DNA from 4 places in the Paenibacillus rhizoplanae genome. Region 1 is predicted to be linked to each of the others. Evidence: predicted binding sites of a transcription regulator. Region 1 holds the regulator's gene; each other region holds the start of a gene.

Region 1 (4,111 bases):
TACGCCCTTGTGGATCAGCGCAGCCAGCCTCATCTCTTCGAACATATCCAGATTGTTGTTGCTTGCCGCGCTGTCCGTACCCAGGGAGACCTTAACCCCGGCTCTCAGCAGCTCCGGAACACGGGCAACACCGCTGGCCAGCTTCAGGTTACTGCCAGGGTTATGCGACACGCCAACGTTATGGCGGGCCAGAATCCCGATCTCCTCATCGTTCAGATGAACCCCGTGGGCAATAAGCGAAGGACGGGTAAACATCCCCAGCTTCTCCAGATGTGCGACCGGACGAAGGCCGTAGTCGGCCACGTTCTGCTCCACTTCATGGCGCGTCTCGGACATATGGGTATGCATCGGCAGATCCAGATCATGGGCAGCCTGCACAAACTTCATGAAAAACTCTGGAGGACAGGTGTACGGGGCGTGCGGCGAGAGCATGGTCGTAATTCTGCCGTCAGCCTTGCCATGCCAGTTACGGGCAAAAGCAATCGCCTCAGCGAGCTTGGATTGCTGTACCTCTTCCGGGCACAGCCCAATTACGCCGCGCATCAGCACAGCACGAATACCGGACTGCTCGGTCACTTCCGCTACCCGGTCCATATGATCATACATATCGAGGAAGGTTGTTGTGCCGCCCTTCAGCATTTCCAGCACGGACAAAGAAGTTCCCCAATATACATCATCACCAGTGAATTTCTCTTCCATCGGCCACATCTTCTCCTGCAGCCAAGTCTGAAGCACCATATCGTCGCCGTATCCGCGCAGCAGTGACATGGCAGTATGTCCATGGGTATTGACCAGACCAGGCATGAACAGCAGACGGCTGCCGTCTACGACCTGAGCGCCATCCTCCACTGCCGGCTCAGCTTCACCTATGTAAGTAATCAGATCATTCTCCAGGGTCATATACCCGCTCAGCACTGGCTTATCGCTGCCCGGAACCAGAAAGTGCCCGTTCTTGATTATCGTGATCTTACTGCTCATCTTCAGCCGCATCCTTTCCATCATGCAAATAATAGGCCAGGCTCTGCAGATCTGTGGTGAAATCAGCGGCGTGAATCCGGATATTGGCAGGCGTCTTGAGAATAACCGGTGCGAAGTTCAGAATCGCCTCAATGCCGGAATCCACAAGAATATCGGCTACATTCTGGGCTTCGCTGTCGGGCACAGTAATGATCCCGATCCGGATTCCCTGTGAGCGGATTGTACTGCTTAGCTCCTCCATCGGCTGCACAACCAGCGAGTTGATCTGCTGGCCCACCTTCGGCGGATAGGCATCGAAGATGGCAGTGATCTTCATCGTATCCTTCAAGTAAGCGTTGTAGTTAGACAAGGCATGACCGAGATTACCGGCTCCAACCAGTGCAACATTAATTTGCTGGTCAAGCTTCAGGATGTGACGAATCTTCTCAATCAGATAGGACACATCGTAGCCGATGCCTTTTCTGCCGAAATCACCGAAATAAGCCAGATCCTTGCGGATCTGGGCGGGGTTCAGATCTAGCTTTTGGCCCAGCTCCTGAGAAGAGACTGTGGAGATTTCACGTTTTTGGAGATCGTTCAGGAATCGCAGGTACACTGGAAGTCTGCGCACGACGGCCTCCGATATTTTATCCGATTTCATGTATTCTCCTCCTTAAAAGTTTTGTTAGACCCGTACAATTATAGCAACCGTACCCCGCCGCCTGCCGGAGTAGCAGAGGAGGCGGGAACGGATCATCAGGTTAATCATGACTTATTAATAATAGCAATAGCGGATGAATTAGGAAACCCCGCCGTCTTCCAGCCATTCGGCGATTCTCGGAACCATCTGCTCGGTGAGCATATGCTCCATCTTGGGACCGGGGAGCGAGTACAGGAAGTACTTCCCGTAATATGATTCAATCACTCTGGTGTCATAGACAATCACGATCCCCCGGTCCTTCGCCGTACGGACCAGCCGCCCGAAGCCCTGCTTGAAGCGGATAACGGCCTGCGGCACGGACAGCTTCATGAACGGGTTCTTCTTCTGTGCCTGAAGCAGCTCCGACTTCGCCTCAGCCAGCGGGTGATTCGGCGGCTGGAACGGCAGTCTGACAATCGCCAGGCAGGTCAATGCTTCTCCAGGAATATCGACCCCTTCCCAGAAACTGCTGGTACCGAGCAGGACGGAGGCCGGGGTGTCCTGGAAGCGGCGGATCAGCTTGCTCCGGCTGCCGCCCTCCACGCCTTGTCCCAGCACCGCGATATCCTGCGAGACAAGTGCCTCCTTCAGCGGGTCATAGACCTGGCGCAGCATTTTGTAGGAGGTGAACAGCACCAGCATCCGACCCCGTGTAGCTACAGCCGTCTCAGCAAGGGAGTGGACTAACGTGTCCACGAAACGGGCATCCCCTATACTTCCCTTAACGCTCGGGAAGTCGCGGGGAATGACCAGCAGTGCCTGCTCACGGTACTTGAACGGCGACGGAAGCAACGCAGTCATCAGACGCCCTTGCTCCGCAGCCTCACCAAGGCCCAGGTTATCCATCATGAACTGGAAGGATTTATCCACCGATAAGGTGGCCGAGGTCAGGATAATGCTCTTCTTCTTGTCGAAGAACAGCTCCCTGAGCTGGGTGCTGACATCTACGGGAACGGCATACATTTGCAGCGACTTGCCCTTATAATTGCCGCTTCCCTCCAGCCAATACACAATATTCTCATCATTCAGGCTCATGAAGAAGCGAATCTGCTCTCTAATGGATGCCAGGTCCTTGAACAAGCCGCCTATATCCGTCACAAGACTGTCCGAGGAGGACTGGCTGTCCGTGTCACGCATCTCACTGAGCATCTTGTCACCCTTGCGGATGATATCGCTCAGACTGAGGTTCAGTGTATTCTCAAGGGCAGCCAGCTCCTCCCAATCCTTCGGCTTCTTGCCCGGCTGCAGGCGTGCTACGAGCTGGCCTGCTTCACCGGCCCCGGCGTCACTGCGCTCGGGCAGCAGGCTAAAGAGCCTGTCGCTGAGCGCATCCCAGGATTCCTTCACTGTCAGCAGATCGGGATAGATCTGGTCAATTACGCCGCTCCATTCGGAAGCCTGCTCACTGCCGGAAGACTGCAGGCTCTGGCGGAGGGCAGGCAGCTGCCCGCTCCGGCTATCTTTGTAGAGACGGGTTAGGGTATGGGCGAATGTGAAATATTTCATCTGCATGCCAAGATGCTTGCCGGCAATATCCTCCAGATGATGAGCTTCGTCAATGACAAGATGCTCGTAGGCCGGAAGAAGCTGATGCCCGGCTTTGACATCTGCGAACAGCTTGGAGTGATTGGTGACCACCACATCGGAGATCCCCGCTTCATGCTTGGCCCGGTGGTAATAGCATTTGCGGAACCAGGGACAGGCGCGTCCCAGGCAGGAGTCGGTATCACTGGCTACAGTCTCCCAGAAATCGCCGCCCCGTCCGCTTAAGTTAAGCTCCTCATCATCCCCGGTTGTCGTCTGGGTTAGCCAGACAAGCATTTGCGCAGCGGTAAGTGCTTCTTCCCTTGGACTCGTAAAGTCCTTTTTGTTCATTCTATGTTCGAACTTGCGCAGACACAAATAGTGCCCTCTTCCCTTAAAGATGGAGGCCTTGAACGGGAACGGCACAACGCTGGTTAAGAGCGGAATATCCCGCTCCCGCAGCTGGTCCTGAAGGTTAATGGTATGGGTGCTGACCATCACCTTCTGATCACTCTTCACACTGTGGTAGATCGCCGGAAGCAGATAACCCAGCGATTTGCCGGTGCCTGTTCCCGCTTCAATCAGCAGATGCTTATCCTGCTCAAGCGCTGTAATGACCTCATGGATCATCAGCTCCTGGGCTTCACGGCTCTCATACTGGGGAAGCGCAGCCTTCAGCCGCTTGGTTACCTCATCCATATATTCCTGGAAGGTAATATTCTCCAGCGGATTGACGCTTCCTTCCTCCCGGGGCGTAGCCAGCTCTGCCCAATCCCCCACCGCCAGCGCAAGCTGACGGTAGAAGCTCAGCTCACCTTCCGGCTGGAAGGTCTCCATCTCCCGCTCCCGCAGCAGACCGTCGAAATACCAGGCCATATCACTGTCTTCGTCCGCGAACAGCTCATTCAGGCGCTGAATGGTCAGCAGCGG
Region 2 (4,111 bases), on a different contig from region 1:
ATTATCCTTAAGCAAAATCTTCTTGTAGGTTCGCTTCCATTCATCCTTGGCAGAAATGACGGTATGCTCAGGCGTTTCGGTGAATTCACCAGCGGAGAACACATCTACCCCGGAAATTTTGAGTTTGGTTGCTACAACTGAGCCTTCATAGCCCGGAGTCTGTACCCCGGACAAATGCTTGGCGAGAACCATGCCCTGCTCAAATAGCGGTGCAACGAGTCCGTAGCAGGTTCCCCGGTGTTCTGTACATTCGCCGACAGAATACACATCTGTCATAGAAGTCTGCATATAATCGTCAACTACGATCCCGCGGTTAACGGTAATTCCGCTGTCCTTCGCAAGCTGGACATTCGGCTTGATTCCAACAGCCATCACTACAAACTCTGCCGGCAACTCACTGCCGTCACTGAAGCGTAGACCAGTAACCCGTTCTTCGCCGGTCAGTTCCACAGTCTGCTTGCCCATGGCAAACTTCACACCTTGACGCGTAAGTTCTGCCTGTAGCATTGAAGAAGCGGTACGATCCAGCTGACGCTCCATCAGATCCTCCAGCAGATGCACAACAGTAACATCCATGCCCAGATTGACAAGACCCTTTGCAGCTTCAAGACCTAGCAGGCCTCCGCCGATCACAGCCGCCGTGCGGTACTGCTTCGCTGCTGCCAGCATTGCATCACAATCCGCGATATCACGGAAGCCGACTACCCCATCCTTGGTGCTGCCGGGTACGGGTAAAATAAAAGAATTCGAGCCTGTTGCAATAATTGCTTTATCGTAAGAAACCGCCAGTCCATTATCGGTCAATATTAGTTTGTTCTGTTCATCGATCCGGGTAACCGTTGTGCCGGTATGCAGTGTAATATGATTATCCTCATACCACCCGAGATCGTTGAGAATGATGTCTTCAATCGTCTTGCTGCCTTCAAGTACATAGGACAACATAATCCGGTTATAGTTGGGATGCGGCTCACTACCGAAGACAGTAATATCATAAGCGCCGCCCAGCTTCAGAATCTGCTCAATAGTGCCTACTCCCGCCATGCCATTCCCAATCAGCACTAACTTTTCTCTTTCCGCTGCCACTGGTAGACCCTCCTTCAGAAACTCTGATTTCTACTAATACTTACCTCATAGTGAAATTATACTGTCCCCCATTCCTTGGCAAGTGTGACCACAGTCACACGGTATGTGAATTTTTTCACACAAGTGGAGATGACTTCTCCCTTCCTTACTTAGGACAACTTATGGCATGAAGCACAGAAATTCTTTTATTCAAAAAAAACGGATACCCATGCAGTTTCGCACAGATATCCGTTCATTCGGTATTCACTTATTTCAGTACCAGAGAGATTTCCAGCTTGTCCTGCGGACTGAGCTTCATGTCCACTCCATTACCGAGCAGACCTTTATCGTTAACCTTCAGTCTCCATTCCTCGCTGCTGAGCGGGGTATAATCCATCACGGTAAGCACCGTCCGGTTATCTTCGGCAAGCCGAACCATACCACTGTTCTGGAGCAATCCCTTGACGGACATATCCTGCATAAAAGAAAGCACATGCGAATGTGTCAGCTCCGGCTGCTCGCTCCCCCCGTTCACAGTGATGATGACAGGCTGAAACATCTTTCCGGTTGCCGCAGGCCCTGCTGACATCGTAATGGCCGAACCCGGTTCCAGGGTCGTATTCAGCTCTTGAACCTTTTTGCCGTTCACCTGAACCTCCCAGCTCATATCCTGACCCAGCGAGACCTTATTCACCTCAAGAATGTTAGTTCCATCACCTGAAAATGTAACAACGCCGCTCTTCTTAAACAGCTCTATCATTGAATTCCCGGACACGTAAGCTTCGTTAAGCAGTCTGGCCGAGCTTCCGGCCATTTCGCTGTCACCTACCTTAACCGAAAAGGTTAACCCCTGGCCTCCGTTACTGCTACTGCTATTCCCTGATCCCAAGCCGCAACCGCTTGCCGCTGCCAGCAACAGAAGGCACAGCATTAAGCGCATCCATTTCGTGGACATCCCACGGCACCGCCTTCATATGTAATTTCCCAGACTCTTTAAGGATAACGCATAGAGGAAGGGTTCTCAAATCATTTCTGCCGGAAGAAAAAGTAAAAAGTCCCCGAAGGGACTTATGAGTTGCATGAGATCCTATTGATAACGCAGGAACAGAATATTGTTCTCCAAATGCACATGCTCAAATGTCATGCCTTCCAGTTCTTCAAGGCGGGCATACGTCAGGCGATAAGTGGTGCAGGCATGCGCGGGAGGTGTGTAGTCATTAGTAACTCTACGCAGCTCACGCAGAATCTCTCCGGCCCCGTCATGCTCAGCTTCCAGATTATGCAGCAATCCGCGCAGCTCAGCAAGTCCTTCTTCAGTTGGGTTCTGAGTGTAGGCCAGCATCTTAGGGAATTCGCTCTCTTCTTCCTTCGCCGTATGCTGCAGCAGCTCTTCACGCAGCATATTGAACAGACGGTGCATCTCTCCGAGGTGCGGTGAATCCTCACCGTGAACGCGGAACACCTTGGTTACATTTTGGCTGATTAGCGGAAGCTCTTCACGCAGGTAACGGTGATGCTTGTTCACAATATAATCCACGAGCTCCTCTGACGAAGCCTCGTTCCAGGCGGTATCCTCTTCCAGAACCGGATGCTGCTCCTGCAGCTTGTTCAATTCCTGAACCATTGCTGCCGGGTCAAGACCCTTCTCGGCAGCGGCTTCAGCCAGCGGCTTTGCGCCTCCGCAGCAGAAATCGATCCGCTGTGCCTTGAAATAATCTGCGGCCTTGGGGAACTGAAGGACAATATCCCTTACCATTGCTTCCGAGGTAAAACCCGGTTGAATTGTTGTATCGTTTAATTGATTGGACGCCATGTTGGCCCCTCCTCAGTTTAAGATGTAGGTTTGTGCTTCTTTTCACTTCTACACCTTATCACTGGCTTTAGGCCAAACTTGTGATTGTACGCACTGAATATAACAAATTTTAATGAACGCGAACTTCTAGTTTTCTTATGTCAAATATACTAGACATTTTGTTCTATATATTTTACAATATGCGTGAGGTGAGGGAATGGGGAAAAATCTGAGGCTCAAAGCCTCGAGAGCGGCAAAAGACATGTCGCAAAAGCAACTGGCGGATGCTGTGGGGGTCACAAGGCAGACAATTATCGCGATTGAGAACGGTGATTACAACCCGACCCTGAGGTTGTGCATTGACATTTGTGTAACACTTGGGAAGACGCTGGATCAATTATTTTGGGAGGGAACGAAGGATGAGCAGAACGAACCTGGATGAGAGACAATTGCAGAAGCGGCACAAGGCGGGGAATCAGGCATTTCTTTTGATGGCATTCTTATTGCTGGCAGACATGGGGCTGCAAAACTACGGAATGAAGTGGCTGGAGTATCCGCTTAGCAATTACGCAATTTTCATGCTGGGTGTGGGTTCCTATCTCGTACGGCTGATCTGGAGCGGTGCATATGTGGGACCGGGCGGAGCACAGGGCGGAGCAAAAGGTAAAAACGTACTGGGTGCACTGCTGGCAATAGTGGTGGCAGCCTGTATCCTTATCGTTACCTTCGTGAATCCAACCGCCGCCCAATCAGCAGCTGACAGCGGTGCGAACGGGAAGGTGATCCTGATCATTTCTGTTACAGCAGGACTGGTCATCTTAAGCACCGTGTACTTGATCCGGCGGAGGAATAACCGGGCGGAGTAATGCCGCTAGTGCTGCTGTGAGTGCATAGGAGAAGAATTAAAGAATTTAACAAAAAAGCAAAAGAAGCGGAGGGGAAATTTGGAACTGGAGGAGCGGAGCGATCGCCTTTGTGTTTGGATTTCTACCGCGAAGAGCGGTACTAATCAAGAAATCCAAACTGGGCAGCGGCCGGAAGTCCAAATGTTCACCGCAGCGACGACCTGGCTTCAAGTTCAACTCTTTTTTTCGAGTTTAACTTTTTTATCGAACCGTAGCCTGCATATAAGTCCGCTTGCCCTGCGCATCCTTCAGGTAGGGGCCAAGTCCGGCGAACCGTGAATGGTCCACATATACACCCGTCATCCATCTGCCTTCGGTCAGGCCGCCGTTCCACTGCAGCACCAGATCGGGG
Region 3 (4,111 bases), on a different contig from region 1:
GTAGTCCTGAATCTCCTTGCTGTTGCCCTCACTAAGCCCCTCCGAGACCAGCGGAATCAGGGCGATAGTACGGGCAATCGTAATCGCCTTATCCTCCAGCGCCTGCCGGGTCTGTGGAATAATCTGATTCCGGAAAATAAAATATAAAATCAGCAATACCAGCAGGACAACGGCAGACACCATAACGGCGATCATTGTGCGCAGACTGTAGTTTTTTTTCCTGGCCACTGGTGCGAAGACCTCCCTTCATGTCCCATATTCCTATACCATTCGAACTATATTAGTTGAACTTGAATTTGTAAAGCTACTCCCGGGGATCGCTTCGGGGGGATGGAACAATGAAGAAGCAAGCCCAACCGTTCTGCCGGAGACAGGAGGGCTGGGCTTGCTCGGGTGATATGACCACAACTCTTTTATAAGCAATTGAATGATGGCTTACTGCTTCTTGGCCTGTTCCAGCGCCTGGGTCACCGCTTCAATAATCCCGCCGCTGGAGCCGGAAGCACCGGAGAGGGCGTCTACGCCTTCTGTGGTTTGCTTTTCAATAATTTCAGGAATGGTATTCTCCACGGCCGCATCGATCATCGCCTGCGTCTCCTTATGCTCCTCTACGGTAATGGCGTCGATCTTCTCATCCTTGATTTCTACCGCCACTTTAATATCACTCTTGACCCCTTTGCCTGTTCCATCATACGTCCCGTCCACATACTTGCCGGAAGATGAAGAGCATCCCGCCGTAAGTACTGTTGCAGCCGCGAGGGCAGAGAACAGCAAGGTTTTTGTCCACTTGTGCATGAGTAATTTCCTCCTTCTGTAAATTCCTATTTCTTAAGTGCCTTCACAGCTTCATCCGCTGCAATCCGGCCGAAGGTAGTGATGTCTGCCAGTGCATTCCCGCCCAGACGGTTCGCGCCGTGTACCCCGCCGGTTACTTCGCCCGCAGCATACAGCCCGGCAATGACCTGATCCTTGGTATCCAGCACCTGAGCCTGAGTGTTAATCGCTACTCCGCCCATGGTATGGTGGATTCCGGGTGTTACCTGAATTGCATAATATTTACCCTTTTCAAAAGACAGCTCAAGATCCGGCCGTTCAAACTCTGTATCCTTACCGGAAGCAACGAAGCCATTATACGTATTCAGTGTATCCGCCAGTGCTTTGCCATCTACACCAATCTGTGCCGCCAATTCTTCAGGTGTGGCCGCTTCTTTGACCAGATCCATTCCAAAATAAACCTCGGTGGCCTTCAGGTTCGCACGCAGCTCATCATTGAAGATCAGGTAAGCTACTTTGCCGGACTGGGCCAGGATATTCCGGGACACGACATCGCGGGTCAGCAGTTCATTCGTGAACCGTTTGCCTTCGCTATTGACCAGAATCGCACCGTCTCCGCGTACCCCTTCCGTGATCAGCACGCCTTGATTCGGAATGGTGGTCGGATGAATCTGGATCTCCTTCATGTCTACTAGCTTGGCACCGATCTTCTCTGCCATCGTTGTACCATCGCCGGTTGCGCCTGGATGGTTAGTGGTAGAGAACCCTTCCAGCTTCGGCTGGTACCCCTTGATCATGTCCATATTGGCTCCAAAACCGCCAGCCGCCAGGATAACGGAATTCGCACTAATCGTGTACTGCTTGCCATCCTTATCCGTCACCTTCACGCCGGTAACCACGCCGTCCTTATTCTTGACGATCTCATCGGCCGTCGTCCGCAGGCGCACATCAATCTTGTACTCCTCCAGCTTCTTCTTCAGCGCGACTACGATGAAATTCCCTGCCGCTTCCCCGCCTGCCGGACGGTGAATCCGGTTCACGCTTGCCCCGCCTGCGCGTCCCACTTCAGACAGCTCGGCTCCATTCTCCTTCAGCCACTCCACTGAAGCCGCCGCACCGTTCGTAAGCGTTCTGACCAGCTCCGGGTTATTGAGGTTTTTGCCGCCCTTCATGGTATCCTCGAAATGCAGCTCGGGACTGTCTTTGATGCCAGCCGCTGCCTGATAAGGTGTTCCTGCCGCATTCAGCCCGCCTTCCGCACGGACGGTGTTGCCTCCAAGCATAGGCATTTTTTCGATCAATATCACCTTGGCTCCCTGATTATGCGCTTCAATGGCAGCAGTCATTCCCGCGCCGCCGCCGCCGATAATTACGATGTCCGTAGACTCCCCTTTGGTGCTGTTACATGCAGGCAATACCACCAGACTTGCCAGCAGCAACCCTTTGCCCAGCAGACTTCCCCATCTCTTTCTGTTCATTCTGTTCTCCTCCAATTATTATTGTGCATATTTTCACAATCATCATAACCTGAAGGAGCCCTGACAAGAATATTTAGTAATTAAAGAAATGATAAAGTAAATAAAGGTAGTGAATTTGCTTGAATGTGTTTATAGATTTATAATTGGAGCTTATACAACCGTATCACTAGGAGGAGCAGAAACTATGGAAAAAAGCGAAAAATATTGGCTGGCCGGTGCTGTTCTGGCTGTAGCCGGTGTCTCCCTGATGAGCTACACCGCAAGCCGCTATACTTCATTTAAAAGAGTAGTTGCCCGAACCATCCGTCTGGAAGATATCGCTGCACTGGAAATTACCCGCCTGTCTTCTGTTCCCGGTGAACAGAAGGATGTTGTGCTCACCGAGCCGGAAGCGATTAAGCGGATCTACGATGATTTCTCCGGCGTCCGCCTGATGAAATCCGCCCGCAATGTCAACACAGACAACAAGTACAGCTATTACATGACCATCGTCCAGGCCGACCGGAAGCAGCGGTTCGACATTATTTTGAAGGGCGAGCATCACATGATTATCTATGACAATGACATGAACAACCCGCACCTGGTAGCCTACAAAATCATTAACGAGTTCAGTCCGCTGGCTCTGCAGCAGGCCTTCGATTGATTCTGCGCACGCTTATGTATGGCATAGCTTAATAACCTTCACAGCTAATGTGACGGCTATATGGAGTCATGGAACGCCTGGGGCAGCCTTGGGACAACCGTGACTCCGTTTTATTTGTGCGGCCGGCTCCCTTGCTCATTCGTATATTTTTCCGGCATACAGTATGCCTGCGATGAAGCTCCAGTCGATATTCTGCGGCGCGGGCCGCTTCAGATTCTCATAATATCCATCCATATCCTCCACCCAGGATTGGACTCCTTCCAGATACAGCTCCACACTGCCATTCTCCCATTCACCCGGATTCGCGCTGTAATCCTTAGCCAACAGACCAAGGAATGCTGTGAAGTCTTCCCTGCTTCTAACCTTCTTCAGTGCTTCATGCAGTTCCATGCTCCAGCTCCTTCCACCCTTAGCTACTTATAGATATTTACGGATAAGTTCATGCCCTTCAGGTCTCACCTTATACATATACACCGGCCTGCCTACCGCCCCGTAGCTAAGCTCCATCTCCAGAATGCCTGCCTCCGTCAGAAAAGCCAGATATTTGCGGACCGAGATCCGCGAGATTGGCGCATGGCTGCTGATATCCTCCGTGGAGAACACCGGGCTCTCCAGCTGTTTAATCGTGCTCCAGATGCTCTCCAGTGTGCCTTCGGCAAGTCCCTTGGGCAGCGGCAGCGCAGCGAACCTCTCCTCTTCTGTCCCCAGCGAATGCCGCAGCAGCTTATCCAGCTGCTCCTGGCTGAGATGCTCCTTGTGCATCAGCTTATAATCTTCACGATACGCCGACAAGGCCGCCTGAAAGCGGGCAAACTCAAACGGCTTGATCAAATAATCCACGGCCCCGTTCTGCAGCGCCTTGCGGATGCTGGCATTGTCACTGGCGGCGGAGATCACAATGATATCCACCTTGCTCCCCTGCTCCCGCAGAGTAGAGAGCAGTTGCAGCCCGCTGACACGCGGCATATAAATATCCAGCAGAATCAGATCCACCTGCTGTTCCTCCAGCAGAATCAACGCCTCATCCCCAGTCACAGCCCAGCCTACATATTCAAAGCCCGGAACCTGCTCCAGATAATGGCGGTTGAACTTCGCCACCATCGGGTCATCCTCTACGATCAATACTTTAATGTTCATGGGTTCTCCTTGTCTTTTGTGCAACTATAACTAATATAACGACCATATTATTTATCCATTTCTAAAAGAATGACCGAAT
Region 4 (4,111 bases), on a different contig from region 1:
CCTCCTCCGGGGAAAACTAACTCAAGGTTGAAGAGCGCAGCGGCGGCACAAGTAGAGTGGATGATGCGGTGAAACTCCAAAGTTATTAAAATTTGAAATTGTGAACATTGTGAGAAAAATCACAAAAGTGCTTGTAATGTGACAAATATCACAATATAATCAATGTATAAAGTGAAAACAATCACAAATGTAACCAAACGTAAACACAAGCCCTACTAAATAAGCTTTTCAACTTGGAGGAGGAAGAAATCATGAAAGTAGCAGTCATTGGATGTACCCACGCCGGAACGGCCGCCATTGTAAATACCGCACAGTTATACCCGGATGCACAGATTACGGTGTATGAGCGCAACGATAATATCTCATTCCTGTCTTGCGGCATTGCCTTATACGTTGGCGGCGTGGTCAAGGACCCGCAGGGACTATTCTATTCCTCCCCGGAACAACTTGCCGCTCTGGGTGTGCAGACAAAGATGCGCCATGAGGTAATCAACGTGGACACCGCCCGTAAAACCCTGAAAGCCCGCAACCTCGTGACCGGCGAGGAAATGGAAGATACTTTTGACAAATTGATTATGACTACAGGCTCATGGCCGATTGTGCCTAAGCTCGAAGGAATAGATTTGGAGGGCATCCTGCTCTCGAAGAACTACAATCACTCCAACACCATTATCGAAGAAGCGCAGAAGGTGAACAGAATCACTGTGGTCGGTGCCGGATATATCGGGGTTGAGCTGGTGGAAGCTTTTCAGATGAATGGCAAGGAAGTTACGCTGATTGATGGGGAAGAGCGGATTCTGAGCAAATATCTCGATGAAGAATTCACCGCACCGATTCAGCAGTCGCTTGAGGATCATGGCATTAAGCTGGCGCTTGGCGAGAAGGTTGCTTCCTTCGCCGGTGAGAACGGCAGAGTGACCAAGGTGATTACGAGCAAGGGTGAACATGAGACGGATCTGGTCATTCTCTGCATCGGCTTCCGTCCGAATACCGAGCTGCTGAAGGGTCAAGTGGATATGCTGCCGAACGGCGCGATTATGGTTAACGATTATATGCAGACCAGCCTGCCGGATGTCTATGCTGCCGGTGACAGCTGCGCGATTCATTACAATCCAACTGGTAAACACGCATATATCCCGCTGGCCACCAACGCAGTGCGTATGGGAACGCTGGTCGCCCGCAATCTGGTCTCGAATACGATCCCTTACATGGGTACGCAAGGAACATCAGGCATCAAGATCTATGAGGACAATATTGCCGGAACCGGACTGACGGAAGAGGCTGCCGCAGCCGAGGGAATGGATACGGAAAGTGTGATGCTGATCGACAACTACCGTCCTGAGTTCATGCCAACCTTCGAGCAGGTTCAGGTAAAAGTGGTCTTTGACCGTGCCACCCGCCGCATTCTGGGCGCGCAGATTATGTCCAAGATGGATCTGACGCAGTCGATCAATACCGTATCGGTCTGCATCCAGAATAAGATGACCGTTGATCAGCTGGCCTTCATCGACTTCTTCTTCCAGCCGCATTACAACAAGCCTTGGAATTTCTTGAACACTGCAGGCCTCCAGGCTCTGCCGAAACTGGCTGCAGTCAAAGAACCTGTACATGTATAAAAGCTAACATTTTGCCGGAGCCCGCTTAGGGCTCTTTTTTTGTGCAATAGTAGCCGGGAATGAAAAAAACATTCCGTGCCGCAAGCTTTTATGGTAAATTTGACATGTCAGTGAAAACTTTCACTTGGGTTTTCGGATAGTGACTTTTATCACGTTAATGTGATTGTGATCACGTTACAATGGCATAAAGGAACAAATTTTAAGTAATATTAGAAGGGGATAGGAATCATGGCTTATAACAAACCGCAGGGAATCGCTGAAGTGACGGTAGAGAACGGAGTTAAGAAGGCACATAATCCGCTCAGCACTGTACTCATTCTTGGTTTTCTGGGAGGAGCGTTTATCGCGCTCGGATTTTTGCTGGATATTCGTGTCATTGCAGGTGCTCCTGCCGAGTGGGGATCAATTGCCAACTTCATCGGGGCTGCGGTGTTCCCGGTCGGACTGATCCTGGTGCTGCTTGCGGGCGGGGAGCTGCTGACAGGGAATATGATGGCTGTGCCGCTGGCTTTTATTGCGAAGAAGATTTCCTTCTGGGAAGTCATTAAGAACCTCGTGCTGATTACACTCAGCAACCTGGCAGGCGCCTTGTTCGTCGCTTATTTCTTCGGTCACATCGTTGGCCTTACATCAGATGGTGTGTATCTGGAGAAGCTGGTAAGTATGGCGGAGCATAAGATCGATGCTACGTTCCTGCAGGCCTTCATCTCCGGGATCGGCTGTAACTGGCTCGTAGCGCTGGCGGTATGGCTGTCGTACGGGGCAGATAATTTCAGCGGCAAAATCCTCGGTATCTGGTTCCCGACCATGGCGTTTGTAGCCATCGGCTTCCAGCACGTTGTAGCTAACATGTTCCTTATCCCTGCTGCGATCTTCGAAGGACATTTCACCTGGGGCCAGTATGTGGCCAACTTCGTTCCGGTCTGGCTGGGCAATCTGACGGGCGGCGCGATCTTCGTGGCTGCGGCGTACTGGATGGCTTATCTGCGCAAGGAGCCGGGTGCTGTGAACTCGGCCACGGGCATCCCTGCTGCGGGCTTGAAGAAACACGCTTAATCAATATCGAACCTGACCCGGTGTGAATCGCCGGACTGTAACATAGCTTGGCCAAAGCACTTCCTGCTTCTCGGCTCCCTGCTTCAAGGGATTCGTAGAGACAGGGAGTGTTTTTGTGTTACGTACAGCAGAATTATCCTCCGGACAAAACAAAATTCACCGTGCAATCCGATTCGGGGGAACGAAATCGGATCTCACGGTGAATAAAATAGGGAGTGTTTCATATGGATCATTACCCCGGGTTCCGGGGAACGAATCAGTGCCGGTAAGGTATTTTTGTTTACGTGTGAAAGAGCGGGTTATAGAATATAAATATCGCTGGCGGCGGGAAGACGGGATTGATTTTCACACAGAAAAACCTTCGCTTTCCCGCGACAAAGTATTAACGCGAATGCTTGCCCTGCCCCCTGTCTTGGGATGATACTGGATGGATTGATGACAGCTATGCTACAGGGGATGACAGACAAGTTATGAGATTCATGCAGGCCTATCCGAAGGAAATTAAAGTATTTTTGATTGCCAGTCTTATTAATGCTACCGGCAGTGCGCTGATGTGGCCGCTGGTTACAATGTATGTATTCGATGAACTGGGACGCAGTATGAAGGACGCGGGAATCGTTCTGCTGGTGCAGTCGCTCGGCGGGATTGCCGGACAGCTGCTGGGCGGTTCGTTGTACCATAAGGTAGGGGTCAATCGCCTGATTGTCGGCGCTCTGGCCATGAATGCCCTGACGCTGTTTGCCCTCCCGTGGGCGAGCGGAAGCTGGAGCATATTCATTATCGTGATGGGGATGATGGGATTGTTCAACTCCCTCTCGCTCCCAGCCATTCAGGCGTTTATCGGCTTCCGGTTCGCGGAGCAGCGCGCGGAGTTGTTCAATATCATCTATGTTGCCAATAATATAGGGGTAGCTCTGGGAACCGCGCTGAGCGGCTTCCTGGGTAATTATATGCTGAGCTTTGTGCTGAACGGGGTCACCTCGGCGGTGTTCGCCTGCTTCTTCTTCGTCTATCTGCGCAAGGTAGGGGCGGCATCGGCTCATAGCACATTATCGAAAAAGCAACCGCAGAATGAGGTGTCGGGTTGGAGACTCCTCGGCCATATACAGATCTATCTGTTCATGGCGGTGGGCTCGCTGTTCCTGCTGATCGGCAATTCGATCTGGAACAGCGGAGTCTCGCCGTTCATTATCTCGGAAGGCTGGTCGAAGCAGCTATACGGCTTCCTCTGGACGCTGAACGGCGTGCTGATCTTCGCGGCGCAGCCGCTGGTCAGCCTGATCAAACGCTGGTTCGCGCAGACTTCAACCGCGCAGATGACAGCAAGCGCCGTCTTTTACCTGGGCGGGTATGCTGTAATTCTGTTTATGCCAAGCTATCCGGGGATGCTGCTGGGCATGGTGCTGGCTACTCTTGGGGAGATGCTGATCTCTCCGGCG

What was found. The regulator Rex, encoded in region 1, represses fermentation and respiration genes when NADH is low (regulators of the CRP and FNR family bind a similar motif). The targets are predictions, from matches to a motif close to TTGTGAAATATTTCACAA.
Region 2: the regulator Rex is predicted to act here: its motif matches at 2,906-2,923, upstream of ric (iron-sulfur cluster repair di-iron protein).
Region 3: the regulator Rex is predicted to act here: its motif matches at 2,274-2,291, upstream of ACFSX3_RS05840 (flavocytochrome c).
Region 4: the regulator Rex is predicted to act here: its motif matches at 1,725-1,742, upstream of ACFSX3_RS01645 (formate/nitrite transporter family protein).

Annotation. Positions count from the first base shown of each region.
Region 1 is NZ_JBHUKY010000020.1:78,671-82,781, reverse strand. Features, by position in the region: gene ACFSX3_RS10145 (amidohydrolase) at 1-978, opposite strand, end outside; gene ACFSX3_RS10140 (redox-sensing transcriptional repressor Rex) at 968-1,618, opposite strand; gene dinG (ATP-dependent DNA helicase DinG) at 1,757-4,111, opposite strand, start outside.
Region 2 is NZ_JBHUKY010000023.1:265,953-270,063, reverse strand. Features, by position in the region: gene nirB (nitrite reductase large subunit NirB) at 1-1,083, opposite strand, end outside; gene ACFSX3_RS14215 (hypothetical protein) at 1,331-2,017, opposite strand; gene ric (iron-sulfur cluster repair di-iron protein) at 2,150-2,845, opposite strand; gene ACFSX3_RS14205 (helix-turn-helix transcriptional regulator) at 3,072-3,296, shown strand; gene ACFSX3_RS14200 (DUF6773 family protein) at 3,274-3,720, shown strand; gene ACFSX3_RS14195 (hypothetical protein) at 3,961-4,111, opposite strand, start outside.
Region 3 is NZ_JBHUKY010000014.1:79,334-83,444, forward strand. Features, by position in the region: gene dcuS (DcuS/MalK family sensor histidine kinase) at 1-228, opposite strand, end outside; gene ACFSX3_RS05835 (FMN-binding protein) at 436-795, opposite strand; gene ACFSX3_RS05840 (flavocytochrome c) at 822-2,252, opposite strand; gene ACFSX3_RS05845 (hypothetical protein) at 2,437-2,895, shown strand; gene ACFSX3_RS05850 (DUF7660 family protein) at 3,031-3,285, opposite strand; gene ACFSX3_RS05855 (response regulator) at 3,313-4,032, opposite strand; gene ACFSX3_RS05860 (hypothetical protein) at 4,080-4,111, opposite strand, start outside.
Region 4 is NZ_JBHUKY010000006.1:65,166-69,276, reverse strand. Features, by position in the region: gene ACFSX3_RS01650 (FAD-dependent oxidoreductase) at 252-1,616, shown strand; gene ACFSX3_RS01645 (formate/nitrite transporter family protein) at 1,845-2,672, shown strand; gene ACFSX3_RS01640 (MFS transporter) at 3,143-4,111, shown strand, end outside.